2 regions of the Sphingomonas sp. SORGH_AS_0879 genome follow, and region 1 is predicted to be linked to the other one. Evidence: riboswitches for the same ligand, from Rfam matches in the RefSeq annotation. Region 1 holds a riboswitch; the other holds the start of a gene.
The links. A riboswitch is a leader RNA that binds a small molecule or an ion and turns the genes downstream of it on or off. The one in region 1 is predicted to bind thiamine pyrophosphate.
Positions count from the first base shown of each region.

Region 2: it holds a riboswitch for thiamine pyrophosphate, as region 1 does, so the genes downstream of both, QE379_RS12680 (TonB-dependent receptor) here and thiC (phosphomethylpyrimidine synthase ThiC) in region 1, are expected to answer to the same signal.

Region 1 is NZ_JAUTBJ010000002.1:4,097,866-4,112,714, reverse strand. It holds gene QE379_RS19200 (DedA family protein) at 1-126, shown strand, start outside; gene QE379_RS19195 (thioesterase family protein) at 123-518, shown strand; gene QE379_RS19190 (methylated-DNA--[protein]-cysteine S-methyltransferase) at 568-1,065, shown strand; gene QE379_RS19185 (FMN-binding negative transcriptional regulator) at 1,062-1,691, shown strand; gene QE379_RS19180 (OsmC family protein) at 1,896-2,297, opposite strand; gene ppc (phosphoenolpyruvate carboxylase) at 2,303-4,978, opposite strand; gene QE379_RS19170 (hypothetical protein) at 5,201-5,644, opposite strand; gene QE379_RS19165 (HNH endonuclease) at 5,663-6,229, opposite strand; gene gluQRS (tRNA glutamyl-Q(34) synthetase GluQRS) at 6,325-7,176, shown strand; gene QE379_RS19155 (twin transmembrane helix small protein) at 7,186-7,413, shown strand; gene QE379_RS19150 (cob(I)yrinic acid a,c-diamide adenosyltransferase) at 7,418-7,981, shown strand; gene egtB (ergothioneine biosynthesis protein EgtB) at 8,022-9,293, shown strand; gene egtD (L-histidine N(alpha)-methyltransferase) at 9,296-10,273, shown strand; gene QE379_RS19135 (ferritin-like domain-containing protein) at 10,474-11,457, shown strand; gene QE379_RS19130 (ferritin-like domain-containing protein) at 11,491-12,495, shown strand; TPP riboswitch at 12,653-12,743, shown strand; gene thiC (phosphomethylpyrimidine synthase ThiC) at 12,792-14,660, shown strand; gene QE379_RS19120 (RelA/SpoT domain-containing protein) at 14,684-14,849, opposite strand, start outside.
Region 2 is NZ_JAUTBJ010000002.1:2,545,995-2,560,843, forward strand. It holds gene QE379_RS12640 (efflux transporter outer membrane subunit) at 1-1,169, opposite strand, end outside; partial or broken gene QE379_RS12645 (efflux RND transporter periplasmic adaptor subunit) at 1,166-2,057, opposite strand; gene QE379_RS12650 (DUF1656 domain-containing protein) at 2,065-2,292, opposite strand; gene QE379_RS12655 (FUSC family protein) at 2,289-4,229, opposite strand; gene QE379_RS12660 (MarR family winged helix-turn-helix transcriptional regulator) at 4,226-4,672, opposite strand; gene QE379_RS12665 (ATP-binding protein) at 4,890-7,421, shown strand; gene pnuC (nicotinamide riboside transporter PnuC) at 7,416-7,988, opposite strand; gene QE379_RS12675 (phosphotransferase enzyme family protein) at 7,985-9,139, opposite strand; gene QE379_RS12680 (TonB-dependent receptor) at 9,142-11,421, opposite strand; TPP riboswitch at 11,485-11,594, opposite strand; gene QE379_RS12685 (class I SAM-dependent methyltransferase) at 11,666-12,259, opposite strand; gene QE379_RS12690 (PIG-L deacetylase family protein) at 12,256-12,909, opposite strand; gene QE379_RS12695 (acyl-CoA dehydrogenase) at 12,906-13,889, opposite strand; gene QE379_RS12700 (glycosyltransferase family 2 protein) at 13,895-14,849, opposite strand, start outside.

The sequences.
Region 1 (14,849 bases):
GCGCGCTACCGCCCCAGTCCGCGCCATATCCTGATGGCCGCCGCGCTGGTGATGGTCGCCGCCGCGATAGGTTGGGGCGTCCGCGCGCTGTGGCAGAGATACAGGGAGCCGAACGAACAGGGATGAGCCGCTTCTCGATCCAGATCACCGCCGCGCCTGAGCATATCGACGAACTGGGCCATGTGAACAACGCCGTATGGGTCCAGTGGATTCAGGCGATCGCCACCGCGCATTGGGAAGCCGTCGCCCCGCCGGAGCATGTCGCGGCCCATGTATGGGTCGTGACGCGGCACGAGATCGACTATCGTGGCAATGTCGTGGCGGGGGAGACGGTGACGGCCGAAACCTGGGTGCCCGACCCGCCCAAGGGCGCGCGGTTCGACCGGCATGTCCGCTTCCTGGGCGCGGATGGTCAGGTGAAGGTGGAGGCGGTGACCACCTGGGCGCTGATCGACCGCGCGACGGGCCGGTTGCTCCGCGTTACGCCGGAGATCGCCGCCCCCTTCTTCGAGGTTTGACCGCAAGAAGCAGGACGCATCGTCGCCCATGATGCGATAAGGTCGCGCCATGTTGAGCGAATGCACCATGGCCTCGCCGGTGGGCGAGTTGACCCTCGTGGCGAGCGAGCGCGGCTTGCGCGCCGTCCTCTGGGCCGAAGAGCGGGCGGGCCGCGTGCCCTTGCCCGAACGGCGCAGCGACCCGGCCCATGGCATATTGGCCCAGGCGGTCCGCCAACTGACCGACTATTTCGATGGCCAGCGCCGCGCCTTCGACCTGCCGCTCGATCCCGTGGGCACCGACTTTCAGAAGAGCGTCTGGACCGCCCTGAACGCCATTCCTTATGGCGAGACGCGCAGCTACGCCGCGCTCGCCACCGCGATCGGGCGGCCGGGGGCGTCGCGGGCGGTGGGGGCGGCGAATGGCCGCAATCCGCTGTCGATCGTCACGCCCTGCCACCGGGTGATCGGCGCGAACGGCACGCTGACCGGCTTTGCGGGCGGACTGGCGGTGAAGCAGTGGCTGTTGGCGCACGAGCGCGGCGAACCGGCGCTGGCTCTGGCATGAGCTATCCGCCACGTCAGTTTCGGGAAACGCGCGAAGCGGTGTTGCTGGAGGCGGTCGGGGCCATCGGCCTCGCCTCGCTGGTCGTGGTGCGCGACGGCGCGCCCGAGGCGGTTTCACTGCCGATGCTGGCGGTGCCGCAGGGCGATGGTTGGATGCTGGAGGGGCATGTCGCGCTCGCCAACCCATTGTGGCGGCTGGCCGAGGGCGGTTGCGCGGCGTTGGCGATCTTTCAGGGACCGCATGCCTATGTCCATCCCGGCTGGTATCCGGCCAAGCGCGAACATGGGAAGGTCGTGCCCACCTGGAACTACGTCACGGTCCATGCGCATGGTCCGCTATTCTCGACACGCGATCCGGCATGGCTGGCGGCGCATCTCGCGCGGCTGACCGATGCGCGGGAAGCCGGCCGTGATGATCCCTGGTCGCTGGACGATGCCCCGGACGGTTTCATCCAGGGCTTGCAGCGCGGGATCGTCGGGCTGACGCTCCGGGTGGAGCGGCTGGAAGGCATATGGAAGATCGCGCAACATCATGATGACGCGAACCGCCGCGGCGTGATCGCCGGGCTGGCGGCGTCCTCCGACTCGGGCGACCGGGCGATGGCGGAGGTGATGGCGGAGCGGTAGAGGCTTGCGGCGGTTCGCCAGATGGTCGCTGGCCGGCGGAGGATCAATGGCCGTAACGGGGGCCTTGAAGCGACTCCACCCGAAACGGGTGAGAGACCATGCGTAATATTGTGGAGGGGCGCGCCGTGCGAGGCGTCCTTTGCCGAAGCCCCCCTCCGTCAGGCCTTCGGCCTGCCACCTCCCCGTGCCGGGGAGGATCGTCGGTCAGTCCTGCCAGATGATTCGGATCGGCGCGTCGATGCCCAGCACCGCATGGACCGGGCAGGCCGCAGCCGCTGCTTCCAGTCGCTTGCGCTGGCCGACATCGTATCGCCCCGGCACGCGCACCGTCACCGCCATCTTCACGATCCGGCGCGCGGCGTTGCCCATCTCCTTGGTCACGGTCGCGGTCGCGCCCGCCAGTTCCAGCCCGGCGACGCGTCCCGCCATCGCCATGATGCTGAGCACGCAGCCGCCCAGCGACACCGACAGCATGTCGCTCGGCGAGAAGTTCTCACCCCGTCCGCCCAGTTCCTGCGACGCATCCATGACCAGCACTGCGCCATTATCGGGATGTGCGACATGGCAGCGCAGCCCGCCTTCGTAATGAACGACGAAATCCGCCACGACGCTTATCCGCTGTTGCGCAAGGCCGTGGCGATGCCGTTGATCGACAACAGGATGCCCTCGCCGATGCGGGGATCGTCTTCGCCCGCCCGGTGGCGTTTCATCAGCTCGATCTGGAGCAGGTTGAGCGGCTCGATATAGGGCAGGCGCAGGCGGATCGAGGCCTCCAGTGCCGGATTGGCGGACAGCAGTCGCGTCTGTTCGGTCACGGTCAGCAGCCCGTCACGCGCCCGGTGCCAGCCGTCATGGATGCGCCCGAAGATCGCATCGCGCATCGCTTCATCCTCGACCAGCCCGGCATAGCGGCGTGCGATGCCGATATCCGACTTGGCGAGCACCATCTCCATATTGGCGAGCGTCGCGGCAAAGAAGGGCCAGCTCTTCGCCATCTCGGCGAGCAGCGCCTTGTCCTCGAACCGCGCGATGGCGGTGCCGACCCCGAACCAGCCCGGCAGCATGACGCGCGCCTGCGCCCAGCTGAACACCCAGGGGATGGCGCGCAGGTCTTCGATCGCGTCGGATTTCTTGCGGCTGGCCGGGCGGCTGCCGATCTTCAGCCCGGCGATCTCGGCGATCGGGGTCATCTGGCGGAAGAAGGTGCGGAAGCCCTCCGTGCCATAGACCAGATCGCGATAGGTGGTGAAGGCGGTCGCCGACAGCTCCTCCATCGCGGCGGTGAAGCGCGCGTTATCCGCCGCCGACAAACGGTCGGGCTCCAGGCTGGCGAGGAGCGTGGCCGAGGCCATCGCCTCCAAATTGGTCAGCGCGGAGTCGCGTGTGCCATATTTGCCCGCGATCACCTCGCCCTGTTCGGTGATGCGGATGCGCCCCTGCACCGTGTCGTGCGGCTGGGCACGGATCGCGGCGAAGGCGCTACCCCCGCCGCGCCCCACCGCACCGCCGCGCCCGTGGAACAGCTGCATCCGCACGCCCGCCTCCTCGAACACCGGGCGGAAGGCGCTCGATGCCTTGGACAGCGACCAGGTGGAGGTCAGGTAGCCGCCATCCTTGTTCGAGTCCGAATAGCCGATCATCACCTCCTGAGCCCCTCGCGCGCGGACGATGGTGGCGATCTCGGGCAGCGCGAAATAGGCGCGCATGATCTCGGGGCCTGCCTCCAGATCCTCGATCGTCTCGAACAAGGGCACCGCCATGATCGCGGCGGTGGCGGGATTACCGGGGCGGTAGAGGCCGAATTCCTTCAGCATCAGGTTGATTTCCAGCAGGTCGGACACCGACTTGCCCATCGAGACGATATAGTTGGTCAGGCACTTCGGCCCGTATTTGGCATGCGCATCGGCCGCCGCCTGGACGATCGCCAGTTCGGAGCGGGTCTCGTCCGAATAGTCCGCATAATGGCTGAACAGCGGTCGGGCATTGGCCAGTTCGCGGCGGAGCAGCGCGACGCGGGCGTCCTCGTCCAGCGCCAGATAATCCGCCTCGACCCCGGCGACCTTCAACAGTTCGGCGACGACCCGCTCATGCACCGCGGAATTCTGGCGCAGGTCGAGCGTCGCCAGATGGAAGCCGAAGGTCTCGACCGCGCGGATCAGCCGTCCCAGCGCGCCACCGCTCGCCAGCGCCCCGTCACCGCGGGCCGCCAGCCCGCGCGCGATCGCGACCAGATCGGTGCGCAGCGCCTTGGGATCGGGATAGGGCTCGCCGGTCAGCCGACCGGGACGCGGCGGGGTCTTGCCGGTCAATTTCTGATGGGTCGCGGCGAGGCGGGCATAGATGCCCGACAGCGCACGGCGATAGGGCTCGTCCGAGCGGCTGAGCGCATCGTCGCCGCTCGCATCGGCCAAGGCCAGTACCGCCGCGTCCACCTCGGCATGTTCGGTCGAGATGGACAGCTCGGCGCCCAGCGCGTGGACCGCCTCGCAATAATGGGTCAGCACCGCGTCCGCCGCCTGGGCGAGCGCGGTGGTCAGCGATTCGGCGGTGACGAAGGGATTGCCGTCGCGGTCGCCGCCGATCCACGAACCGGGCCGCAGGAAGGCGGGCACGCGCGCGCCGAACGCCTTGTCCCAGCGCTGATACAAGGCGGGTAGCACCGGCAGGAACACGTCGCGCAGATAGGACAGCGCCGTCTCCACCTCGTCGGTGACGTACAACCGCTCGCGCCGCAGCACACGGGTCTGCCACAGCAATGCGATCTGGCGGCCGATCGCGGCCTCCACATCATCGCCATCGGGCGTCACGTCGCGGCCCGCATCGCGCATCGCCAGCAGTTCGGCGATGCGGTTGCGGTGGTCGATCATGCTCTTGCGCCGCACCTCCGTGGGGTGCGCGGTCAGCACGGGAACGACCAGCGCACGGGCCAGCAACTCCATCGCCGCCTCGCGGTCGATGCCCTTGTCAGCCAGCGTCTCCAGCACCTCAGCGATATCGGTGCCCGGCTCGCGCGCGATGCCCTGGCGATCCTCGGCCAGATTGGCGAGCATCGAGAACAGCATGAAGCCGCGCACGAAATCCAGCGTCTCGTCCAGCGCCAGCTTTTCCAGTTGTAGATCGACCTCGGCATCGTCGCCCAGGCCGCGGTGGCGATTGACCGAGGCGCGGCGAATGGCCTCCGTCGCCTCGAACAGCGCATCGCCGCCATAGCGGCGGATCACGTCACCCAGTTGCGCGCCCAGAAAGCGGATGTCGGCATTGTTGGCGATAGGAGGCAAGGTCGTCATAGGCGCCATTGCTGCAACGCAATAGCTTGGGCGTCAACCGATTGCCGTGCGTAATTTTGGTATAATATTATTCGATAATGCGTGTCGGTAGTTGCGTTTCACGGGGCTCGGCAGCGTGGCGAAGGCGGCATCGTGCGAGCCCGACAAGTGTGAGGTCCGTAATTCCGGGCTGTTGGGCATCGCCGCTGAAATTCCGCGCCGACAGATGATGAGTTGATACCCTTAATTCGTATTCCCTGGCGCACCCGCGCCCGTCGCTACCGGATTGCTCGGCGTGGCGGGGCGTTCGGTGCGCGAGGCTTCGCGTTCCTCCGACGTCACCGTGCCGTCGCGGTTCAGGTCCATCCGGTCGAACCGGGCCAGCATCCCCTCGAAAAATTCGCTCTCGGTGATCTCGCCGTCCTTGTTGCGGTCGAGTTCCCACAGCCGGGAATTGGTGCTGGGCATTTCATCGGGCGTGATGATGTCGTTGCCGTCGCGATCCAGTTCGCGGAAGCGGCGCGCCATCATGCCTCCGAAATCGACCCGCGACGTCACGGAAGGCGGCACGAACCCGGCCTTGGCGGCGGCGCGATCGGCCTCGGCGCGGTTTTCCTCCTTCTTTCCACAGGCGGTGGTCGCGGCCATCAACGCCGTCAGCCCCAGGCCCATCGCCCATGCACGCATTCGACACTCCCAGCTTCGTTACGCTTCCAACTCAACGTCCCAGTACAGCCAGTCGTGCCATGTTTCATGCAGATAATTGGGCGGGAAGCTGCGGCCATGTTCCTGCAAATGCCAATTCGTCGGGCGGATCGGCTCGATATGCAGCGGCATCGCGGCCTGGCGCGGGGTGCGCCCGCCCTTCTTCAGATTGCAGGGGGCACAGGCGGTGACGACATTCTCCCAGGTCGTCCGCCCGCCCTGTGCGCGGGGGATGACATGGTCGAAGGTCAGGTCGCGGTGCGATCCGCAATATTGGCAGGAGAAGCGGTCGCGCAGGAACAGGTTGAAACGGGTGAAGGCCGGGAATTGCGACGGCTTCACGAATTGCTTGAGCGCGATGACCGAGGGCAGCTTGACCTTGGCGGTCGGGCTGCGCACCTCACGCTCATAATGGGCGACGATATCCACCCGGTCGAGGAACACGGCCTTCACCGCGGTCTGCCAGGGCCAGACCGACAGCGGATAATAGGACAGCGGCGTATAATCGGCGTTCAGCACGAGAGCCGGACAGGAGTCCGGGTGTCGGATCAAGTCGGGATGAAACACAGCTCCTCCCTTCGCGGTACTGCTGCGCCTTTCGCCCAGCAGCGTGACATGGCTATGACAGCATGGGACGGGAATCGCGGTCAAGAGGCTGGGCGATGAGCGGAGTGCGACCCGTGACGCGTTTTGCGCCGAGCCCGACCGGGCGGCTGCATCTGGGCCATGCCCTGTCGGCGGTGCGCGCGCATGATCTGGCGCGGGCGGGGGGCGGCCGTTTCCTCCTGCGGATCGAGGATATCGACGGCACCCGCAGCCGCCCCGAGCATGTCGAGGCGATTCTTCGCGATCTGGAATGGCTGGGCCTGGAATGGGACGATCTGTCCTTCCAGTCCGAACGACTGGACCTGTATGCGGCGGCGCAGGCGCGGCTGGCCGACTTGCTCTATCCCTGTTTCTGCACCCGCGCCGAGATCGCCGCCAGCCTGTCCGCGCCGCATGGACCTTCGCCCATTTATCCCGGCACCTGCCGTCATCGGTCCGCCGAGGAGCGCGCCGCGCGGATGGCGGAGCCGCATGGCTGGCGGATCGACATGGCGCGTGCGGCGGCGCTGGCAGGCCCGCTGGACTGGCATGACGAAGGGGCGGGTGCAGTCGTCGCCGATCCGCTGAGCCATGGCGACGTGATCCTGGCGCGCAAGGACGCGCCCGCCAGCTATCATCTGGCGGTGACGGTGGACGATGCGGCCCAGGGCGTGACCGATGTGGTGCGCGGGGTCGATCTGTTCGAGGCGACCCATGTCCATCGGCTGCTCCAGGCGCTGCTGGGCCTGCCGACGCCGCTCTATCACCACCATCCGCTGATCGTCGGCGCGGACGGCCAGCGTCTGGCCAAGCGCCACGGCGCGCCCGCGCTGGCGGCGATGCGAGAGGACGGGGTGGACGGCCGCGCGCTGGCGGATGCGCTGCGCCGCAATATGCTTCCCGCTGGATTTCGGCTGGGGGAGGCGTAAGCTTCGGGCATGAGCACTTTTCTCGTGATCCTGCTGATCGCCGCGATGATCGCCACCGTCGTCGCGCTGGTGCGTGGCATCATCTCCTTCCTTCAGGAAGCGACCGCCGAGGCGAAGGGGGAGGGGCCGACCGCGTCGCAGCTCAAGTCCAACCGGATGATGCAGCAGCGCATCTTCTTCCAGGCGCTGGCGATCACCGTCGTCGTGCTCTTGCTGTTCATGGCGGGGCGGACCTGATTCCTTGGTCAAGCTGACGAAAATCTACACCCGCACCGGCGATACGGGCACCACCGGGCTGGTCGACGGATCGCGCCGGTCCAAGGCCGAGCCCCGCATGGTCGCGATCGGCGAGGTGGATGAGGCGAACAGCGCGATCGGCGTCGCGCTGCTGTCGATCGAGGGGACGCTTCACGAGCAATTGACGCGCATCCAGAACGATCTGTTCGACCTGGGCGCCGACCTCGCCACGCCGGGGGAGATCGAGGGGGCGCTGCGTATCCTGCCCGAACAGGTCGCGCGGCTGGAGGCGGAGATCGACGCGATGAACGCGACGCTGTCGCCGCTCACCAGCTTCATCCTGCCCGGCGGCACATCGGCGGCGGCGCATCTGCATCTGGCGCGTGCGATCGCGCGGCGCGCCGAGCGGGCTGGGGTCGCGCTGGGTGAGCAGGAGGCGATCAACCCGTCCGCGCTCGCCTATCTCAACCGTCTGTCGGACTGGCTGTTCGTCGCCGCGCGCGCGGTGAACCAAAACGGCGCGTCGGACGTTCTTTGGGTTCCAGGAGGGGTGCGAACGACACGGTAAAGGGCCGGTCGCTGTTCCCCGCAATCCGGGGAGCACCCGAATGCCGACTATCGTCCCGTCCTCCGCGACGGCGCCGACGCCTGCTCATCGACTGGCATCCCGTTATCGCGCGGTCCGGGGGCTGACCCTGTCGCTGGCCGAGCCGCTGTCCGACGCCGATGCGACGGTGCAGTCCATGCCCGACGCCTCGCCCGCCAAATGGCATATGGCGCACACGACCTGGTTCTTCGAAACCTTCGTGTTGCGCGATCATGTGCCGGGTTATCAACTGCACGACCCGCGCTTCCCGTTCCTGTTCAACAGCTATTACGAGGCGGAAGGAAAGCGCCATGCGCGGCACCGCCGGGGGATGATCACCCGCCCGACGCTGGACGAGGTGCGGGCGTACCGGGCGCATGTCGATGACGCGCTGATGGCGGCGATGCCCGATCTGCCCGAGGCGGCGCTCGAACTGGTCGCGCTGGGGTGCCACCACGAGGAGCAGCATCAGGAATTGTTCGTCACCGATATCCTGCATCTCTTTTCCGAAAACCCGCTCGAACCCGCGCTCTACGCGCCCCGGCCCAAGACCCCGGTCGCCATGCCGGGGCCGATCGGCTGGATCGAGGGGCGGCAGGGGATCGTGCAGGTCGGCCATGACGGACAAGGTTTAGCCTTCGATTGCGAGGGGCCGCGCCACGACGCGCTGCTCCATCCGCACGCCGTCGCCGACCGGACCGTCACCAATGCCGAATGGATGCGCTTCATCGAGGATGGCGGCTATCGCGATCCGCGCCTCTGGCTGTCGGACGGCTGGGCCTGGGTGAAGGCAGAGGGCATCGCCGCACCGCTCTATTGGGAAGAACGCGACGGCGGCTGGACCCGTTTCGGGCTGGACGGGCGGCGCGCGATCGACCCCGCCGCGCCCGTCACTCACGTCAGCTTCTACGAGGCCGATGCCTATGCGACCTGGGCGGGCGCGCGGCTGCCGACCGAGATGGAATGGGAAGCGGCGGCGACCGCGCACGACGCCTCCGCCGGCAACCAGATGGACGCCGCCGGCGCGATCGAGCCGCGCCCGGCCACCGAGGGGCCGGCCTTTTTCGGTGATGTCTGGGAATGGACCGGCAGCGCCTATCGCCCCTATCCCGGCTTCCGCCCCGTCGAGGGCGCGGTCGGCGAATATAACGGCAAGTTCATGAACGGGCAGTTCGTCCTGCGCGGCGGCAGTTGCGCGACGCCGCGCGGCCATGCGCGCGCCAGCTACCGCAACTTCTTCTATCCCCATCAGCGCTGGCAATTCACCGGCGTCCGTCTGGCAAAGGACCTGTAACCATGCTGAAGCCCGAGATCGAGGACGGTCAGATGTCGCTTGCCGACCCCGCCTTCCGCGCCGATGTGCTGGCCGGGCTGGAGCGTCGCCCGCGCGCCATTCCCGCCCGCTGGTTCTATGACCGCAAGGGGTCGGAACTGTTCGAGGCGATCACCGACCTGCCCGAATATTATCCCACCCGCGCCGAAACCGCGATCCTGAAGACCATCTGCCCCGATCTGATCCGGCATGTCGGCAAGGGGCGCGCGGTGGTCGAGTTCGGATCGGGCTCATCGACCAAGACGCCGGTGCTGCTCCGCTGCGTCGAGCCGTCCGCCTATGTACCGATCGACATTTCGGGCGATTTCCTGCGCGACTCCGCGCGCAACCTGCAACAGGCCTTCCCGGACCTGCCCATCCATCCGCTGGAGGGCGATTTCATGCGCCCGTTGGCGCTCCCTGCCATGGTCGCCGACGCGCCCAAGCTGGGCTTCTTCCCCGGATCGACCATCGGCAACATGACCCCGGCCATGGCGACCGACCTGCTGCGCGCGATGCGCGGCTCGCTGGGCGAGGGGGCGATGCTGTTGATCGGGATGGACCGGGCCAAGTCGAGCGAGGTGCTGGTCCCCGCCTATGACGATGCGCAGGGGGTGACGGCGGCGTTCAACCGCAACCTGCTCGACCGGATCAATCGCGAGCTCGACGGCACCATCCCGGTCGACGCCTTCCGCCACCGCGCGGTGTGGAACGACGATCGCTCGCGCATCGAAATGCACCTGGCCGCCGAGCGGGACGTCGACTTCACCATCGAGGGCCGCCCCTTCGCCATGGCGGCGGGCGAGACGATCCATACCGAGAACAGCCACAAATATGGCCCGCGCGATGCCAAGATCCTGTTGCGTGCGGGCGGCTGGACGCCGGTGGCGCAGTGGAGCGACCCGGACGACCTGTTCGCCGTCTATCTTGCCGAGGCGCAATCGGTCCGTCTCGCGCCATGACCGGCCTGTCGGCATAAGATTTTCGGCAAAACGCTTTTTTTTAAAAAAGCTGCGTCTTTTTTGGGTGGATGACGTTTCGCTTCATGGTCCGGCTGAAAACCTAGATCAAGGAAAGTTCTCGGCCATGCCCCTTTGTGAGCTCTTCTGACGGTTACCTAAATACAGAAGAGCTCATCTTGGTTCCTTTAGGGAGGAGCATGATGACGGAAAGCGCACAACTGCTCGACGCGTTCGACGCGCGGGCCGAGCGCCGCAATCTGCGGCGCGATTTCTTCAAACTCGCGGTCGGAGCGGCTGCTGCCGGAGCGACCGCCTTCACCCTGACCAGCAAGGCCGGGGCACAGGCGGCGATCACCGATACCGACATCCTGAACTTCGCGCTGAACCTCGAATATCTCGAGGCGCAATTCTATGCCTATGCCGCCAACGGCGCGGGCCTGCCCGCCAGCCAGTTGACGGGCACGGGCAACCAGGGTGCGGTGACCGGCGGCGCGCAGGTCAATTTCGCCACCGGCAACGGCGACGACGCGATCATCGGCCAATATGCGCGAGAGATCGCCGCCGACGAGGCCGCCCATGTCGCCTTCCTGCGCACCGCGCTGGGCAGTGCGGCCGTCGCGCAACCGGCGATCAACATCTCCGGCGACGCCAATGGTCCGTTCACGGCGGCGGCGCGCGCGGCGGGCGTGGTCGGTGCCACCGAAACCTTCAACCCCTATGCCTCGCCGACCGCGTTCCTGCTGGGCGCCTATATCTTCGAGGATGTCGGGGTGACCGCCTATAAGGGCGCCTCGCCGCTGATCAGCAACAAGACCTTCCTCCAGGCCGCGGCGGGCATCCTGGCGGTCGAGGCCTATCATGCCGCGATCGTTCGCACGACGCTCTACGGCCTGGGCTATGACATGAACAACCCGCAGCCCTCGCTGATCACCGCGGCAGGCCGCATCTCGGACGCGCGCGACAGCCTCGACGGCTCGACCGACCTCGACCAGGGGATCGCGCAGACGACCGTCAACGGTCAGCTGGTGTCGAACATCGTGCCGCTCGACAATAACGGCATCGCGTTCAGCCGGACGCCGCAGCAGGTGCTCAACATCGTGTATCTGAACAATGCGGCGGCGACGCTCGGGGGTTTCTTCCCGGCGGGCGTGAACGGCACCCTGCGCGCCAGTGCGGCGAACTGATCCCTTTTTCCTCGTTTCGAGAGGATTATCATCATGAGCGAAGAACGCTTCATTCTCGATGTCATTGACGAAGCCTCGGCCAAGCGCCGGGCCGATCGCCGCCGTTTCATGCGCATGGCCGCCGGAGCGGGGGCCGTGGGCGGACTGGCGATGCTGGGCGCCTGCAACAATGACGATGACGACGTGATCGTCGTCCCCACCCCGACGCCGACCGCCAGCCCGACCGGGTCGGTCACCGATGCCGATGTGCTGAACTTCGCGCTCCAACTCGAATATCTGGAAGCGCAATTCTACAGCTATGCCGCCTTCAATACGGGCCTCGCCGCGTCGTTCCAGACGGGGACGGGCACGCAAGGGGCGGTCGCGACCGGCACCAGCGGCCAGCCGCGCGGGGTCGCGTTCAAGGACCCGATCGTCGCGCAATATGCGCGCGAGATCGCTCTGGACGAGATCGCGCACGTCAACTTCCTGCGCACCGCGCTCGGCACCTCGGCGGTGGCGCAACCGGCGATCAACCTGTCGGGCGATGCCAATGGCGCCTTCACCGCGGCGGCGCGTGCCGCCGGCGTGATCGCGGCGGACGCGACCTTCGATCCTTACGCCTCGGACGAGAATTTCCTGCTCGCCGCCTATATCTTCGAGGATGTCGGGGTGACCGCCTATATGGGCGGTGTCACCCTGTTGACCAACAAGACCTATGTCGAGGCGGCGGCGGGCATCCATGCGGCGGAGGCCTATCATGCCGGGCTTGTCCGCTCGGTCCTGTATCGCAAGGGGCTGACCACCGCCGCCGGACAGATCTCCGACGCGCGCGACAGCCTGGACGGCTCGGCCGACCTCGATCAGGGCATCGTCGCGACGGTCAACGGCACGCAGGTGGCGAACATCGTTCCCGCCGATTCCAATGCGATCGCCTTTCCCCGCACGCCCGGCCAGGTGCTGAACGTCGTCTATCTCAACAAGGCGGCGGTGACCGGCGGGGGCTTCTTCCCCAACGGCCTGAACGGCAACGTCCGGACCAGCGCCGCCAGCGGATAAGCACCGATCCTCTTCACGGTCCTTGCCCCGATCGGCCCTAGTCCCCTGGCCGGTCGGGGTTTTTTTGTCGCCGCGCCGTGCCCCTATCCGGGCGGGTCATGGCGCGGCAAAGCAAAACCCCTTCTTATCCGCCGTAAAACCGCTTATGCTGCGCCCATCCCCGGGGGAGCGCTGGCCTGCGCTTGAGAGGGGGGCAGGAGCCCCCGACCCGCTGAACCTGATCCGGCTGACACCGGCGTAGGGAGGGAGCGGCCCCATCTCTCATGGTCCGTTTCCTCCGCATGGAGTGGACGACTATGGCAGATATCCCCGTAAAGACCGAGATTCCCCCCGCGGGCAGCGCAATAGGCGTGACCACCGGCCCCATTCGTGGCTCGAAGAAGATTCATGTCGGACCGCTGGGCGTCGCGATGCGCGAAATCCATCTCGACCCCTCCTCGGGCGAGCCGCCGCTGCGCGTCTACGACACCAGCGGCCCCTATACCGACCCGACCGCACGCATCGACATCATGGCGGGCCTGCCGCAGATCCGCCGCGCGTGGATCGAGGGGCGCGGCGATGTCGAGGCCTATGACGGCCGCGAAATCCGCCCCGAGGACAATGGCCAGCTCGGCCCCGACCGTTCGGGCGGCGTGCCGCAATTCCCGCGCACCGGGCTGAATCGGCCGCTGCGCGCGCGTGCAGGCATGAACGTCAGCCAGATGCATTATGCACGCCGCGGCATCATCACGCCGGAAATGGAATATGTCGCGACCCGCGAGAATCTGGGCCGCGAGATGCTGCGCGAATATGCCCGCGACGGCGAAAGCTTCGGCGCGGCGATTCCCGATTATGTCACGCCCGAATTCGTCCGCGACGAAGTGGCGCGCGGCCGGGCGATCATCCCCAACAACATCAACCACCCCGAATCCGAGCCGATGGCGATCGGCCGCAACTTCCTGGTCAAGATCAACGCCAATATCGGCAATTCGGCGGTCGCCTCCAACGTCGCCACCGAGGTCGACAAGCTGGTCTGGTCGATCCGCTGGGGCGCGGACACGGTGATGGACCTGTCGACCGGCCGCAACATCCACGACACGCGCGAATGGATCATCCGCAACTCGCCGGTGCCGATCGGCACCGTGCCCATCTATCAGGCGCTGGAAAAGGTCGGCGGCATCGCCGAGGAGCTGACCTGGGAAATCTTCCGCGATACGCTGATCGAACAGGCCGAGCAGGGCGTCGACTATTTCACCATCCATGCGGGCGTCCGCCTGCCCTATATCCCGCTGACCGCGAAGCGCGTGACCGGCATCGTGTCGCGCGGCGGCTCGATCATGGCGAAATGGTGCCTGGCGCATCACAAGGAGTCGTTCCTCTACGAACGCTTCGACGAGATCACCGAGATCATGAAGGCCTATGACATCGCCTATTCGCTGGGCGACGGCCTGCGTCCCGGCGCGATCGCCGACGCCAATGACGAGGCGCAGTTCGCCGAACTCTACACGCTGGGCGAGCTGACCAAGCGCGCCTGGGAACAGGATGTGCAGGTGATGATCGAGGGCCCCGGCCATGTGCCCATGCACAAGATCAAGCAGAATATGGACAAGCAGCTGGAGGCGTGCGGCGAGGCGCCCTTCTACACCCTCGGGCCGCTGACCACCGACATCGCGCCGGGATACGACCATATCACCAGCGGCATCGGCGCGGCGATGATCGGCTGGTACGGCACGGCGATGCTCTGCTACGTCACGCCCAAGGAGCATCTGGGCCTGCCCGACCGCGACGACGTGAAGGTCGGCGTGGTGACGTACAAGCTGGCCGCCCACGCCGCCGACCTGGCCAAGGGGCATCCCGCCGCCAAGATGCGCGACGACGCGCTCAGCCGCGCCCGCTTCGAGTTCCGCTGGCGCGACCAGTTCAACCTGTCGCTCGACCCCGACACGGCGGAATCCTACCACGACCAGACGCTTCCGGCGGAGGGTGCGAAGACCGCGCATTTCTGTTCGATGTGCGGCCCGAAATTCTGCTCGATGAAGATCACGCAGGAGGTTCGGGAATTCGCGGCGAAGCAGAACGCCCCGGTGGAGACCTTCGTCGCGGCCGAGGACGCCGAGGCGGGGATGCAGGAAATGAGCGAGAAATTCCGCGAGAAGGGCGGGGAGGTTTACCTTCCGGCGGAGTGAGGGGTCAGGTGGAAGGCGGTTTCTTACAAACCGCCTTCCTCTTGAATTATTTTCACGAAATCGATGGGGTCATAAAAATAGTTGCGATATGCCGATCTCAACTGCTTCGGGTTATCGGATCGGACATATACCGCATTAACACTATCGTCGCTTGCTTCCAATTCGCTTGCTTTTGCAATCGCCAAGGCT
Region 2 (14,849 bases), 1.6 Mb from region 1:
TCTCGCAGAGCGCCCAGCACCGTGCCGTCGAAGTGGGCAAAGGCCGCATCGCGTTCCGCCTCGGTCGCGGCGATGCGCGCCCGGACTCGCCCGCGATTGGGGAATTGCCAACTGATCAGCGGCCCCAGCGAGAATTTATAGGTGTCGCTCGACAGCGCCCGCTCGGCCAGACCGACCGAGCCGACCGACGCCCCCAGCGAAACCTGCGGATAGAGCGCGGCGGTGGCCACGCCGATCCGTGCGGTGGCGGCGCGCAGTTCCAACTCGGCCCGGCGCACATCGGGCCGTCGCCGGAGCAGCGCGGCCCCGTCGCCGATCGGGATCGGCTGGCTCAATCGCGGCTCGGCGCTGCACATGGCGACATCGCGGTCGAACTCCGCCGGAGGACGCCCGGTCAGGGTCGCCAGCCGATAGAGCGCCAGACGCCGCGCCGCCTGCAACCCCGGCATGGTCGCGCGCACCTGCGCCTCCTGCGCCGAGGATCGCGTGGCATCCAGCGAGATACCCCGTCCGCCCCGCACCAGCCGCCGGGTCAAGGCCGTGGTCCGCGATTGCAGCGCCAGCGCCCGCTCCGCCACGCCGATCTCGCGCCCCGCCGAACAGGCGTCGAGATAAGCCTGGGTCGTGTCGGCGACCACCGTGACCCGCACCGCATCATAGGCGGCATGGGTCGCGGCCAGATCGGCATTGGCCGCCTCGACCGCGCGCCGGACCTGCCCGACCAGATCGACCTGATAGGAAATGCCCGCCGTCGCCGAATAGACGAAGTTGCTGGGCAAGGCCGCACCCGGCAGCAATTCCTCCTCCGCCGATCGCTGGGCATAGCCGGGGGCGGCCTGGAGGCTCGCCTGGGGGCGGCGATCCTGCTCGACCAGATCGACCGAAGCCTGCGCCCGCGCGATGTTCGCGGCGGCGACGCGAAGGTCGGTGTTCGCGGCCAGCGCCTGTTGCACCAGACGGTCGAGCGTCGGGTCCCGATAAAGCTGCCACCAACGATCGGGCACGGGCTGGAGCGCGGCGAAGGCCGCCTCGTTCCCACCAACGAAGGGCGCGGCGGCGCTGGGTTTGTCGATCACCGCCGACGTTGGACGATGATAATCGGGACCGACCGTCGAACATGCGGAAAGCAGCGTACCGGTCAGAAGCGCGGCGGTGCGACGCAGCGTCATGCGGCGGCCCCCGCCTTGCGCGGCAGGACCTCGACGGTCGCTGTTCGCCCGACCACCAGCGTCTCGCCCGCAGGCAGGCGATCGATCGCGACGCGCACCGGAATGCGCTGCGCCAGGCGAACCCAGCTGAAGGTCGGATTGACATTGGCGAGCAGGTCCGCGCCCGCGCTGCGGTCCCGGTCCTCGATCCCCCCGGCGATGCTCTGGACATGCCCCATGATGTCGTGATCGTCGCCCATCAGGCGGACGCGGACGGGATCGCCGACATGGACGCGCGGCAGTTTGGTTTCCTCGAAATAGCCGATGATGTGCAGCGAGCCGCGATCGATGATCGCGAATTCGGGATGCCCCGCGCTGCGCATAGTCGCCCGGTCGCAGATCGAGATTGCTGACCGTTCCGGCGACGCTGGCCTTCACTTCAGTCCGCGCCAGATTGAGACGCGCGGTGGCCAGCGCGACGCGCGCCTGGTCGAGCGCGGCGGCGAGTTGCACGACCCTGGCATTGCCCTGTTCGCGCACCTCGCCCGCGACCAGGTCGCCCAGCGTCCGATTGCGCTGCGCCTCGCGTCGGGCCTGCGCCAGTTGCGCCGCCTGGGACGCGACGGCGGCTTCGGCCTGCGACACCGCCAGCCGGTAGCGGGGCGTGTCGACGCGGAACAGGGGCGTGCCGACGACCACCTGCTGATTGTCCCGCACCAGCACGTCGGTGACCAGGCCCGAGACGTCGGGGGCGACCTGCACGATATCGGCGCGCACCCGGCCGTCGCGGGTCCAGGGCTCGGTCTCGTAATGCGCCCAGAGGCGGCGCCCTGCCAGCAGCGCCAGCGCCACCACGATCAGGGTCACGACGATGCGCGCCGCGACGCGCAGGGAGGGATGGAATGTCATAGCGTGTTCAACCGAAAAATGCCGAAGCGGGCGTGCCGCCGGTGATGAGGCCGGCGATCCCGGCCCAGAGGATGATGGTGAGCGCCACATCGAACAGGCCGCGATGCCAGACGAAGCGGTAGAGCCGCACCTTCGCTAGCGCCCAGCCGATGATCTCGGCCGCGATGAAGGCCAGGATGGCGGCGATCAGCAGCGGGTGGACGAACACGCCCGCCAGATCCAGGTCGCCCGTCATGCCGCCAGCCTTTCCTCAGTCCAGCCCGGCGCGGCGGGAAAGACGTTGCGGCGCAGGCCGACCAGCGCCGCCAGCCGATCCGGCTCCGGGCTTTGGGCGATCGCCCCGTCGATCGCATCGAGCAGATCGGGCGGCGGCGCGGGGTCGCGCCCGTCGACCAGTTGCCGGAACCAGCCCGCCAGCGACGCGCGCAGCGCCTGATGTTCGGGACCGGGCGAGAGCTGGACCAGATTATAGCCGATCCGCAATTCGCGCAGAGCGGCGACGGCATCGTCGCGGTCCTCGTCCTCCACCTCGCCGACACGCCCGGCGAGCAGGCCGACCCGGTCGAGCATCCGGCTGCGCCAGACGGGCAGCAGCGCCGGACGCTCGGCCAGGGCGGCCAGGTCCCGCCAGCCCGCATGGCGGAGGCGGCGGATCGCCGTGCCCGCGCCGATGCTCCGCACCAACCGGGTCATGGTCATCGCAGCGACGATCCCGACGACCTGGGCGATGTTGCCGTTGAAGAAGCCCGCCGCATCGACGCTGTACATATTGGTCAGCGCCAGCCCGCCCGCGAAGCTGATCAGCATGGGCATCATCCGTCCGTACCAGGACGGAACCGCCATCGCCGCCCCCATGGCGAGCAGCGAAGGGGCGAGCGCAAGGCAGAGCATGACGAACCCGTCGATCGCCGGGAGAATGGCAAAGAGATAGACGGCGATCAGCGGCACCGACACCAGCGTCCAGATCAGAAAGCCGCGCTGTGCCGGTACAGGGTCGTCCAGCGTGGCGAAGAAGCAGCAGACCACCGCCGCGATCATCGCCGCCACCGCGCCCTCGGGCCAGGCGGTGACGATCCAGACCGCGCAGCAGCCGATGATGGTCAGGAAGGTCGCCGTCGCGGACAACAGGGCAAGCCCATAATCGCGGTGTAGCGGCCTGCCCCCGCCCTCGGCGACCACCGGGCGCGGCGCCTCCGGATCGGCCACCGCCGCGACCAGCACGCGGGTCGTGCCGAGCGCCTCGACCAGTTCGGCCAGGCGCATGGTGAGGTTGAGCGTCACCAGCCCGCGCCAGTCCGACGCGGCCGGGGGCGGTGGAATGACGGGCGTGTCGAGCGTCGGATCGAGAACCCAGTCGCGTACCCCGGCCACCCACTCCGCCACGCCTGCGGGCAGCGGACCTTCGGCGGTCAGGCTGCGCAACCGGTCCTCCAGCGCGGACACCAGCGGGATCAACTGCACCAGCCTGTCCTGCAAGCCGGTCAGCAAGGCGCGGGTCGGGCGAATGCGTGCGGTGTCGAAGGGGATATGGGTCGCGGTGACGTGAAGGTCGGTCACGTCGGCGGCCAGCCGTCGCCGCTCAGGCGAAGTCCGCGCGCTCGCCTCGACCGCCAGGATATCGGCGATCCAGCTTTCGGCATGGGCGAGGACGGCCCTGGCCCGCGCGCCGTAAACCCCCGCGACGCTGCGCGGCCACACGACCGAATGGACGATCGCCGCGCACAGCACGCCGATACCGATCTCCTGCACGCGCAACACGGCGGTGTCGAAGATCGCCTCGGGATGCAGGACCGAGGGGAAGCCGATCAGCGCGGCGGTATAGCCCGCCAGCATGAAGACATAGGCTCGCGGTGTCCGGTCGAGCAGGGACACGAACTGACACCCCGCAACCCACAGCGCGAGCGCCAGGCTGAGCAGCACCGGCGCGTTGACCAGCGTCGGCACCAGCAACACGGTCACCAGCCCCCCGATCACCGTCCCGATCAGCCGGAACACCGCCTTCGACCGGACCGCGCCGCTCAGCGGCTGGCTGGTGATATAGACGGTCATCATCGCCCAGAAGGGCCGATCCAGCCCCAGCGAGAAGGACAGGAACAGGGCCAGCATCGCCGCCGCGAAGCAATTCAGCGAGAAGACCGTCTCGCGCAGGCCGATCCGGGGCATCGCGATCATTCCCGGTCGTCGCCGAATGCGGCATAAAGCTGGTCGAGCACGCGGCTGGCCGCCTTGAGGTCCACGTCATCGACATCGGCGAACAGCTCGGAGCGGATCTGTGCGGTCCGTTCTTCGACCTCGGCGGCGGCGGTCCGTCCCTCGTTCGTCAGGTGCAGCAGCCTTGCGCGCTTGTCCGTCGCATCGACCCGACGCTCCACCAAGCCGCTCCGCTCCAACTGGTCGATCAGGGGCACCACCGATGGCGCCTCCATCCCCAGCTGGTCCGCAAGGGCCCCCTGCCGCATCCCCTCCTCCGTCCGGCCGATCAGCATCACCGCCAGCGCCGCCGTGTGTGACAGCGACAGGCCGGCCAGCCCGCGATCGAGATAGCGCCGATACGCCCGCGCCATCGGCACGAGCCGCGCGGAGAAGTGGCGGCGAAGGGAAATGGAATCGGTCACATTTAATTAGATAGATGCCTATCTAATTAAATGCAATATAGTCTTTCCAGTGTTACAGATCGGCCCCCCACCGAAGCCGCGTGGAATCCGACTTACGTAATTGCACGGCATGGAGTAGTTGCGCACCATGGCAACCGTTCGCCCATCCGAAGCCATCGCGCCGTGCGGGCCTGCCGACCCTGATACCGGGAATGCATCGCCATCGACGTCGCGCTCGATGCCGCCCTTTCTGCGGGGTGGCGGATGTTGCGCGGCGTTGATCGATCGGCAGGACTGGTCGGCGACCGGCCTTGGGCCGATCGAAACATGGCCCGGCTGCCTGCGAACCACGCTCGCCATGCTGCTTCGCTCGCCCATCGCTATGACGATGCTGTGGGGTGCGGACCGCGTCCTGTTCTACAATGATGCCTATGCGACGATCGCGGGCGACTGGCACCCGCGACTTCTGGGGTCGCGGATGCGGGACGGCTGGCCCAACGACATATTGTTCGACGACCATGTCGTGGCCGAATGCCTGGCCGGGGGTACCGTTCGATATCGCGATCGCGAAGTGATGCTGAACCGCAACGGGCGCGCCGAGCCTGCCTGGTTCCATCTCGATTATTCGGCACTGATCGACGACACCGGCACCCCCGCCGGGGTGATCGGCGTCCTGACCGAGACCACGGAGGGGGTCATCGCCGCCAGGCGATCCTCCTTCCTGCTCAGGCTGGCCGACGACCTGCGCACGCTGGAAACCCCGACCGCGATCATGGAGGTCGCCGCCGAACGGCTCGGGCAGCAGATGGCGGCCAGCCGTGTCTTCTATGCCGAGATCACAACGCGCGGCTGGATGACGGTCGAGCGCGATTATGCGCGCGGCGTGTCCTCCATCGTCGGTCGGCATTCGCTGGAGAGTTTCGGTCCCGACCTGCTTGCCGCCTATCGTGACGGAGCGCCGGTCGTCGTCCGCGACGTCGGCGGCGACCCGAGGCTCAGCGATGGCGCGCGGACCGGGCTGCAGGCGCGCGAGGTCGGCGCGTTCATCGACGTGGTGCTGTTCCAGGAGGACGAATGGGTCGGCCTGCTCGCCGTCCAGAACGCCACCCCGCGCATATGGAGCGCCGCCGAGGAGGATCTGGTCCAGGAGGTCGGCGAGCGGGTGAAGGCCGCCGTCGAGCGTACCCGCGCCGAGGCCGCCCTGCGCGCCCTGAGGGGCACGCTGGAGCAGCAGGTGATCGAGCGGACCGCCGATCTTCGCCGCTATCATGACATTGTCGAGGCGACGTCCTCGCCCATCTGTGCCTTCGACACCGACTATCGCCTGATCGCCTTCAATCGCGCGCACCAGAGCGAGTTCCGGCGCGTCAACGGCTTTGAGACGCGGATCGGCGATGTCTTTCCCGATCAGTTCGAGGATGCACAGCGCGCGACCATGCGGGAATTGATGCACCGCGCGCTGACCGGCGAGAGCTTCACCGTGACCGAAGCCTTTGGTCGCGCCGAGTTCGGGACGCCGTCCTGGGAAATCTCCTACACGCCGCTACGGGACGATGCCGGGCATGTGATCGGCGCTTTCCATCAGGCCAACGACGTGTCGGTGGCGATGGCGGCGCGCGCCGAACTGGAGGTGGCGCAGGAAGCCTTGCGGCAGAGCCAGAAGGTCGAGGCGATGGGCAGCCTGACCGGCGGTGTCGCGCATGACTTCAACAATCTGCTGACCCCGATCATCGGTTCGCTCGACATGCTGATGCGCAAAGGGATCGGGACCGAGCGCGAACGCCGCCTGATCGATGGCGCGCTGCAATCGGCGGAGCGTGCCAAGACGCTGGTCCAGCGCCTGCTCGCCTTCGCCCGTCGCCAGCCGCTTCAGGCCATCGCGGTCGACATGGCAGAGTTGATCCACGGCATGACGGACCTGATCGAGTCGACCATCGGGCCGACCATCGCGGTGCGGATCGACCTGGAACCCGACCTGCCCCCTGCCCTGGCCGACGCCAACCAGCTGGAAATGGCGTTGCTCAACCTGGCGGTCAACGCGCGCGACGCGATGCCGGAGGGTGGCGAGCTGAACATCTCGGTCAAGACCTGCATGGTCGGGACGATGGAGGCCAGGGACATCGCCCCCGGCCGCTATGTCTGTCTGGGCGTCGCCGACACCGGGGTCGGCATGGACGAGGAGACGTTGCAGCACGCGATCGAGCCCTTCTTCTCGACCAAGGGCGTCGGCAAGGGCACCGGCCTGGGGCTGTCGATGGTGCATGGTCTGGCCGCGCAGCTTGGCGGCGGCCTGACCATCGAAAGTGCGGCCGGTGTCGGCACGCATATCGTCCTGTGGCTGCCGCCCAGCAACCTCAAGGTCGCCGCCGCTAATCCCGACGCAGGTGAGGCGCCGGGGGTGCAGAGCGGGGGCATTGTCCTGCTGGTGGACGATGAGGAACTGGTGCGGCTCAGCACCGCCGATATGCTCGCCGATCTGGGCTATGAGGTGGTCGAGGCCAGCTCCGCCGCAGAGGCGCTCGACCTTGTCCGCGCCGGGCTGCACCCCGATTTTCTGGTGACCGACCATTTGATGCCGGGGATCAGCGGCGCGCAGCTGGTCCGTGAACTGACCGACCGGGTTCCGGGCATGAAGGCGCTGATCGTATCGGGCTATGCCGAGACGCACGGGATCGACCCGAGCATGGCGCGGCTCAACAAGCCGTTCCGTAACGAGGAACTCGCCGCCAGCCTCTCCGCGCTCGACCTGCGGATGCAGACGAACCTATGACGACCGGGCGGCGACGCCTTGCGCCCGCCGCCAGTCCCGATAGCCGATGACCGCCAGACCGATCATCACCGCGTATAGTCCGGCGGTCAGCATCAGGTCCTTGAAGACGAACATCCCCACATAGACGACATCCACCGCGATCCAGAGCAACCAGCTCTCGCGGTGCCGACGCGCCGTCCAATATTGCGCGACCAGACTGAAGCTGCTGAGCGTCGCATCCAGCCAGGGCAATGTCGCATCGGTATGGTGACTGGTGAACCATCCGATTCCCAGCGCACCCAGCGCGCCGACCGCCAGACCGGCCAATGCCCCGAACCGGGGCAGCGGTACGACCGTAACCACCGCCGCATCGCGCCGGTCGCGGCTCCAGACGATCCAGCCATAGAGGATGCCGATACCGAACACGGCCTGAAGCACCATGTCCGCATAGAGGCGCACGTCGAGGAACAGCTTGAAGTACAAGGCGCAGGCAACGAGGTTCAGCGGCCAGCACAACATGTTGCGCCGCGCCGTCAGCCAGATCGCCAGAAAGCTGATCGCCACCGCCGCGATTTCGAGCGGCGTCATCGGGTTCTTCCGCCGTTGCGCAAAGCGGCGAGAAAGTCCCGTCCGGTCGCCGACATGAACCATTCCGCATGGCCGAGAAGATACCCGTCCCAAGCAAGCGATGCCGCCGCCGGGTCGCCGACAATCCCGGCAAAATAATCGATTTCGGACAGTGCGAATTCGATGTGGACGAGCGGCAGCAGCCGGAGGATCGCCTCCCTTCCCTCATCCCCCAACGGGGTTATCGTCTCATATCCCGCGATCAGGGATAGCGCCGCCGACGGATCGGCGATGGCGTCGTCCTTACCCGTGCCCAATTCCAGCCATGCAAAGGCAGTTCGCTCGATCGCGATCGCCAGATCATAGGCCGCGCAGGTCCGGTCGGCCAAGCCGAAGTCGAACACGGTCTCGACCGTGCCTTGCGCCGTCCAGAGGAGATTGGAGGGATGCCAGTCATTGTGCGTCCATAACGGCCTCTGCCCCGCAACTAGCGGCGCCAGTCCTTCGCCGAACGCCGCGAACAGCGCCGACAACCGGCTCCGCCATCGCCGTCTCGCCAGGAACGCGGCGAGCGCCGGGCGCGCTTTGACATAGGCCTCGGTCGCAGCCATCGGGTCGGTGGCGGACAGGATATGGAAGCTGGCGACCAGGGGCTGCACGATCCGCGCCGGTGCGTCGAACCCTTGCGACGCACCGTGCAGCCGCGCGAGCGCAACACCGGCGGCATGGGCATGCTGGGCGGATCGGAACGGCGTCCACGACTGCCGATCGCGATAAAGATCGTCCCCCGCCGCCCGCCGATGGAGTTCGTACGTCCAATCCCCCAGCGCAACCGCGCTCGCTCCATCCCGGATGAGCATGACCTCGGGCACCGGCATCCCCGCGCCCGACAGATGGGCGATGAAGGCATGCTCCTCCGCCAGTCCCGCGACCGTGCGCATCCGGCGATCATGCCGCTTCAACAGGAGCGTGTCGCCCGTCGTCTCGATCAGCGTCGCCGCCGAGAAGGGGCGCGGCGAATGCCAGCGCAACGCCTCGATCGGCGCGGCTCCCGGATAGCGGGCCAATACCTCCGTCGCCTCATGGGACGTGATGGCGGGCCAGACTGGCGCTTCCAGGGCCAGCCCCATGCCATGCACGAGATGATCGGTGGTCGAGGCGGCGGCGGTCATGGTCAGAAGGCGCGGGACAGGGTCGCCGTGACCGCCGCACCGCCGCCGATATAATAAGCGGGTGCCTGGCCGGCGATGACGGTGCCACCACGCCCTACCGCATCGCGGGCGTTGGTGCTGACCGACTGCACGCCCGCCAGGACATGGGGGTCGGTGACGTTGATCGCGTTGAGCCGCAGATCGGTCCGCTTGCCGTCGATCCAGTCCGCCAGATGGACGCCGATTGCCAGGTCGAGCGTCGCATAGCCCCCGATGCTCTCGTCGTTCATGAACGTCGCATATTGGCGTCCGACATATTTGCCAGCGATGCTGCCGAACAAATGCCCGTCGTCATAGGTGCCGCCCGCGCCGAACTGGAGCGTCGGGCTCGACACCGCGCGCTTGCCCCGGGTCGGCAGAAAGTCGTCGCCGACCGGCAGATCATCGTCGATCCGCGCCCGCAGATACTCGCCCGAGATATAGACGCTGACGCCCTTGACGGGGCGATAGTCGATCTCGGCATCGACGCCGTAGGATGTCTGCCCCCCGGCGTTCAGCGTGGAATTGACCAGGGCACCGCCATTGTCGACCACCGTCGCGAGCTGGCGGTTGCGGAACTTGTAATGGAAGCCCGTCACAGAGGCCGACAGGTTCGGGCCGATATAGCGATAGCCCAGCTCCTGCGACACCGAATATTCGTTCTTCACCGCATCGGTGCCGCGCGTCGAGACCAGGCCGCCATCGTAGCTGTTGTAGAGCGTGAACTCGTTGGGCGTGCGGAAGTTGGTCGTGACATTGGCGAACAACTGCTGCCGATCGTCGATCGCGTAATGGACGGCCGCGCGGGGCAAGGCGACGAAGCTGTCTCGGCGCACGCGGCTTTGCGGCCCGGGCAGATAGTTGTGGCCGTTGCGCAGCAGGTTGACGCCCTTGAACCCGATATCGACCGTCAGCCGCGGGGCGAGCGCGATGCTGTCCGCCAGGAAAAAGCTCTTCGTCACCGTCACCGTGCGCTGGTTTTCATAGGCGAGCAGACGGCCATCGGCGGTGCGGATCGCACGGCTGGGAAAGCCCCAGGGGTCGGCCGGAGAGCCATCCGCCCCGACCGCGCCATAGGTCTGGGTGACGCGGTCGGTGCCATAGTCGAACCACAGCCCCGCCGTCAGCCGGTGCATGCCCGCCTGGATGATCAGCTTGGCGACCTCCCCCGTCCGCATCTGATCGCCCGTATAATTGCCGAGCACCGTCGCGACGCCGTCCACCGCGCCGGGCAGCGCGATCGGCTCGGCCAGCGCCTCGTTGCCGAGGAAATTGCCGGTGGTCGCAAGCTGCGTGCCATAGGGCGAATTGCCATAGCCGAACTGGAGATAGGTGGTGCTGTCCAGCGTCAGGCGATCGTTCAGGACCAGATGCACCGGCGCCGAGGCGTAGAGGTTGCGGAACGGTGCCCGGTACAGCCGCCAGTAATCGGTGGTCCCCGGCCCATAGCGCGCGGCATAGTTGAACCCACGCCCCCGCGCCTGCCAGTCCGCCAGCGTCGGGCTGGGATAGCTGGAGGAATTGGCGTCGTTGTACGACAGCGCCAGGCTGGCACGGTTGCCGCCGCCCCATTCGCCGAGCAGCTTGGCATCGACATGCTGGCGCGTGTCATAGCCCGGCCCCCGCCAATTGTCGGCGCGAGTATTGGAATAGGAGACGAACGCCTTCAGGCCGCTGCCCCCGATCGTACCCGTATCGACGCGGACAAAGACCCGGCGCAGATCATAGGACCCCAGCGACAGATCGGCGAGTACCCCGCGCGTCGCCTTGGGATCGTCGAGCGTCAGCGACAACAGGCCGCCCGCCCCTCCGACCGTGGGGGAGTCGAGATCCACCGAACCTTGCGCCACCACCACCCGCCGAACATTCCCCGGATCGGCGAATTGCGACGGATAGGCGTAGTAATAGCCGATGTCGTTCTGCGGCGCCCCCTCCATCAGCACGCCGATCTGATCCTGGCCCAGCCCCCGCAGCGTCAGGCTGGAGCTGGTCGACAGGCCATAGGGATCGCTGGAGGCGACATTCGCGCCCGGCAGCAGGTTGACGAGCTGAAACGCGTTGAGCGTCGGCGCCTGTTTGACGATGAAGTCGCTCGAAATCTCGCTGACCGCCTTGGGCTCGGTCTGATCGGGCAGCAGGCCTTCGGGATCGCGGTGGCCGATCACGCGGATATCGCTCAGGGCGTCGCCCGCCTGTTGCGCCGATGCCACCATGGGCAGGGCCAGCCAGGCCGCCGACAGCAGCAGGGCGCCACGGCGGATCATCGGCTGATCGCGGGAAGTCACAACCGGCATCGTCTTTCGCGTCCACTTCACACGGAGGGACGACCGATAAGCCGCGCCCCTCCCTACGCCGGTATGACCCGGATCAGGTTCAGCGGGTCATGGGCTGCTGCCCACCTCTCAACCGCGCATCAGCGGCCCCCCGGGGATGGCGTCGTCTAGGCGCTTCTGGCGCACATGCAAATGCCTATCGCGGCGCGACCGCCACTTTACGGCCCTGGCGCGATCATTTGCCGCACGGGCCGTCACCTCGTCTCGCGACGACGACATGCCAGCGGGCGGTGCGCCGCACGGTCGCGACCCGCCACGAAACACCGGTCATGCGAAGGAAACGCAGCTGAATATCGGCGGCATGCTGGGCGAAATCATAATAGTCGATCCGGTGATGTGCCAGCACCAGCCGTCCGCCGGGACGGAGCGCTTGGGCGACATCAATCGCGACCTGTCGCATCGCGCGCGGCGACAGATAATAGAGAATCTCCGCGATCACGACCGCGTCATAGGCCGAGCGCGGCAAGCGTGCCGGCAAGGCCAGGGTGATTGCCCGACCGCGCGGCCAGGGCGCGAGGGCGCGCGCCGTCAGACGTGTACCCTCCGCCGTTCCCTCGGTCGCATCCAGGCGGAGCGTGCGCGGCGCGATCGCCCGGCTGTTCGACCCGTTGCCGCTGCCCAGCTCTAAGACCCGGCCCAGCGGCCCCTCCCCCAGCGCATGCAGTATCGCGGCGCGCTTCACCGCCTCATCCCGGTTCGAGAAGGTGCGCCAGGGGTCGTCGTCCGTCGCGAACTTCTCGGAAAAGCCGCCGAGATCGATCGCCTTCATCGCCGCTCCTCCACGAAGCGCTCGACCGGATGGGCGAAGACCGCCAGTTCATGCCGGGCGATCGCGAAGCCATGCGGGTCGTCGGCAATCGCACCGAGTTGGGTACGATGCGCCCTGATCAGCGACCGCTTCGCCGCTGCGCCACCGGGCAGAGACACGGTCCGGCAGCGGGCCACCGTCCGGCGCTGGGGCGGCCAGACCTGATAGGTCAGACGCCGTCCGCCGAACCGGAACTGCGCAAGCGCCAGCGCGACTGCCCGGTGATCGGTATGCGCGTCGGTCGCGGCGGGCCCGACCAGCACATCCGGCTTCCGATGCTTGCGAAGCGCCTGGTGCAGCGCCTCGCGGCACCGATCGCCATGCGTCGACAGACCGCCATCGGGCAGCCGGAGGAATGTCACGGCGTCGCGCCCTACTTTCAGTCGACGAAGGGCGTGCAGGCTCTCCTTCTCTCGCGCGGCGATCAGGCGATGGGCGGGCCATGTCGGGCTGTTCGGATGCGAGGCCGCGCCGTCGCTGACCACGATGACCGACACGTTCGCACCGCGTCGCCGCAACGCCTGGATGAGACCGGCCGCGCCAATCAGCTCGTCATCGGGATGCGGCGCGACGATGACCGCCCGGCGAACGCCTACAAGGCCGAGCTTCACAAGGAAGGCGCCAGCAAACCCCGTTGCACCGCCCGCCCGACCCTAAGGCGTTGGACATCGGGTACGGGCTGGCGCAGATAGACCGCCAGATCGCTGAGCAGGGCAGAAAGCGGATGCGACAGGAATTGTCCGGCGAGGCCGACCGCCTCCCGAGCGATCACGATCGCCCGCTCGGCCGCATCGGTGACGACCAGACGCGCGGAGGCGACCCGCGCCAGCCGCGCCTCATCCTCCGCTTCCTCGAACCAAAGCGTGGCCGTCCGCCGCACGATCGCCGCCGCCGTCCCCGCCAGCCCGAACAACTCGGCCAGCCGCGCGGACTGGAAGGGGTCGTCGGAGCGCCCCGTTTGCACCAGATGGTCGCGGGTCCGGTCGCATATTCCGGCGACACCCCCGGCATGGACCGCCACGAACCGCAATGCCCCGCCGCCGAAAAACGGTTCGCGCGCGTAGAGATCGGGCGCACCGATCCGATCCTCGTCCTCGATCACCGCGTCGTGCCAGCGGACCTGATGCGTCTCGGACCGCTGCATGCCGGTCACCCGCCACCAGTCGCGATCGATCACCGGGACAATTCGTGACAGGTCGAGCAGAAGGAGTTGCGGGCCGCCGGGCGTATCCGCCGTGACCAGCGCATGGCTCAACACGCCGGCCCCCGACGCATAGCTCTTCCCGCCCCTCAGTCGATCGCCCTCCAGCCGCAGGGGTTCGCCCGCGAGAGCGGCGTTCCATACCCCCAGCATCCCCCCCTGCCCGACCAGATGCCTCAACCGTTCCACCTGGCGAGCCGATCCGTAGCGCTGCACGATCTGACCCGCATCGACATGCCCTTCGAGCAATCGGGCGAGCGGCAGATCGCGACGACCGGATTCGTACAGACCTGTCAACAACGCGACATATCCTTCGGGCATCTGCGGATCGACGGGCGGCGTATCCGCCCAACCATGCGCCGCGATCGCCTTTTGTAACGCCTCGGCCATGGCGTTCATGCCGCCATCTCGCGCCATTCGGTTTCCAGTCCCGTCAGGATATCCTCCGCCTCGCATAACGATATCATGGCCTTGTGATCGGGCGACGCGGGAACGACGCGCATCGCGAACGCCTCGTCATTGGGGCAGTCCCGTGCGACACCCAAAATGTGATCCGCCGTCAGGCCCAATCGCTCGCCCAGGGTCAGTCGCACATCGACCCGGTCGATCATGGCGAAGCCCCGCCGAGCCTCCGCCTGGGCCCGCCACTGCCAGGCAGCGGCGCGTGGATCGGCCATGCGGGGCGGCTCGCCCCGATCCAGCGCGAGCAACAGTCCCGCGAGTCCGCCCGCAATCCGCCCCTCGCGGCGGGAAGATGTCTCCACCACCATCGCACCATCCCGGCGGACACGAAGCCCCGCGCGCGCCGCATCGTCGAGCAATCGCGCATCCTCTCCCGACGGAAGGGGCAGGAAACCACCCATCATCCGATAGGCCGAGGCCCGGATCGCGATATTGGCGCCGCCGCTGAAATGATGGGTATCGCGCGCCTCCCACGCCACCGGGTCGATGCTCCGGCGGTATCGATGCAGGCGATCATAATAATGTTCGATCCTGGAGGCTTGGGGATCGTTCCCACCATGGGTTCGGACGATGCGGCCAGCGGCGACCTCGGCCTCGATCAGGGCCTTGCGCCCCGCCATGATCCAGTCGCGACGCGGCTGACTGTCGGCATCCGTCGTGAATACCAGGCCTTCGCCGTCGACCAGAAGCGCCAGCCCCATCGCCACCGCCGCGCGTCTGGCGGCCCCCGCATTGGGCGGCCCGTCGCGGCCCCCCTGCGCCACGGTCAAACGAAATGGCAAGGTCGGCGCAAGTTGATCCAGCAGAGCCGCACTGCCGTCCCGACAATCATCGAGATGGATACAGACGTCCAACGCGCCCAGGTCGCCGGACAATTGGGCGATCGCC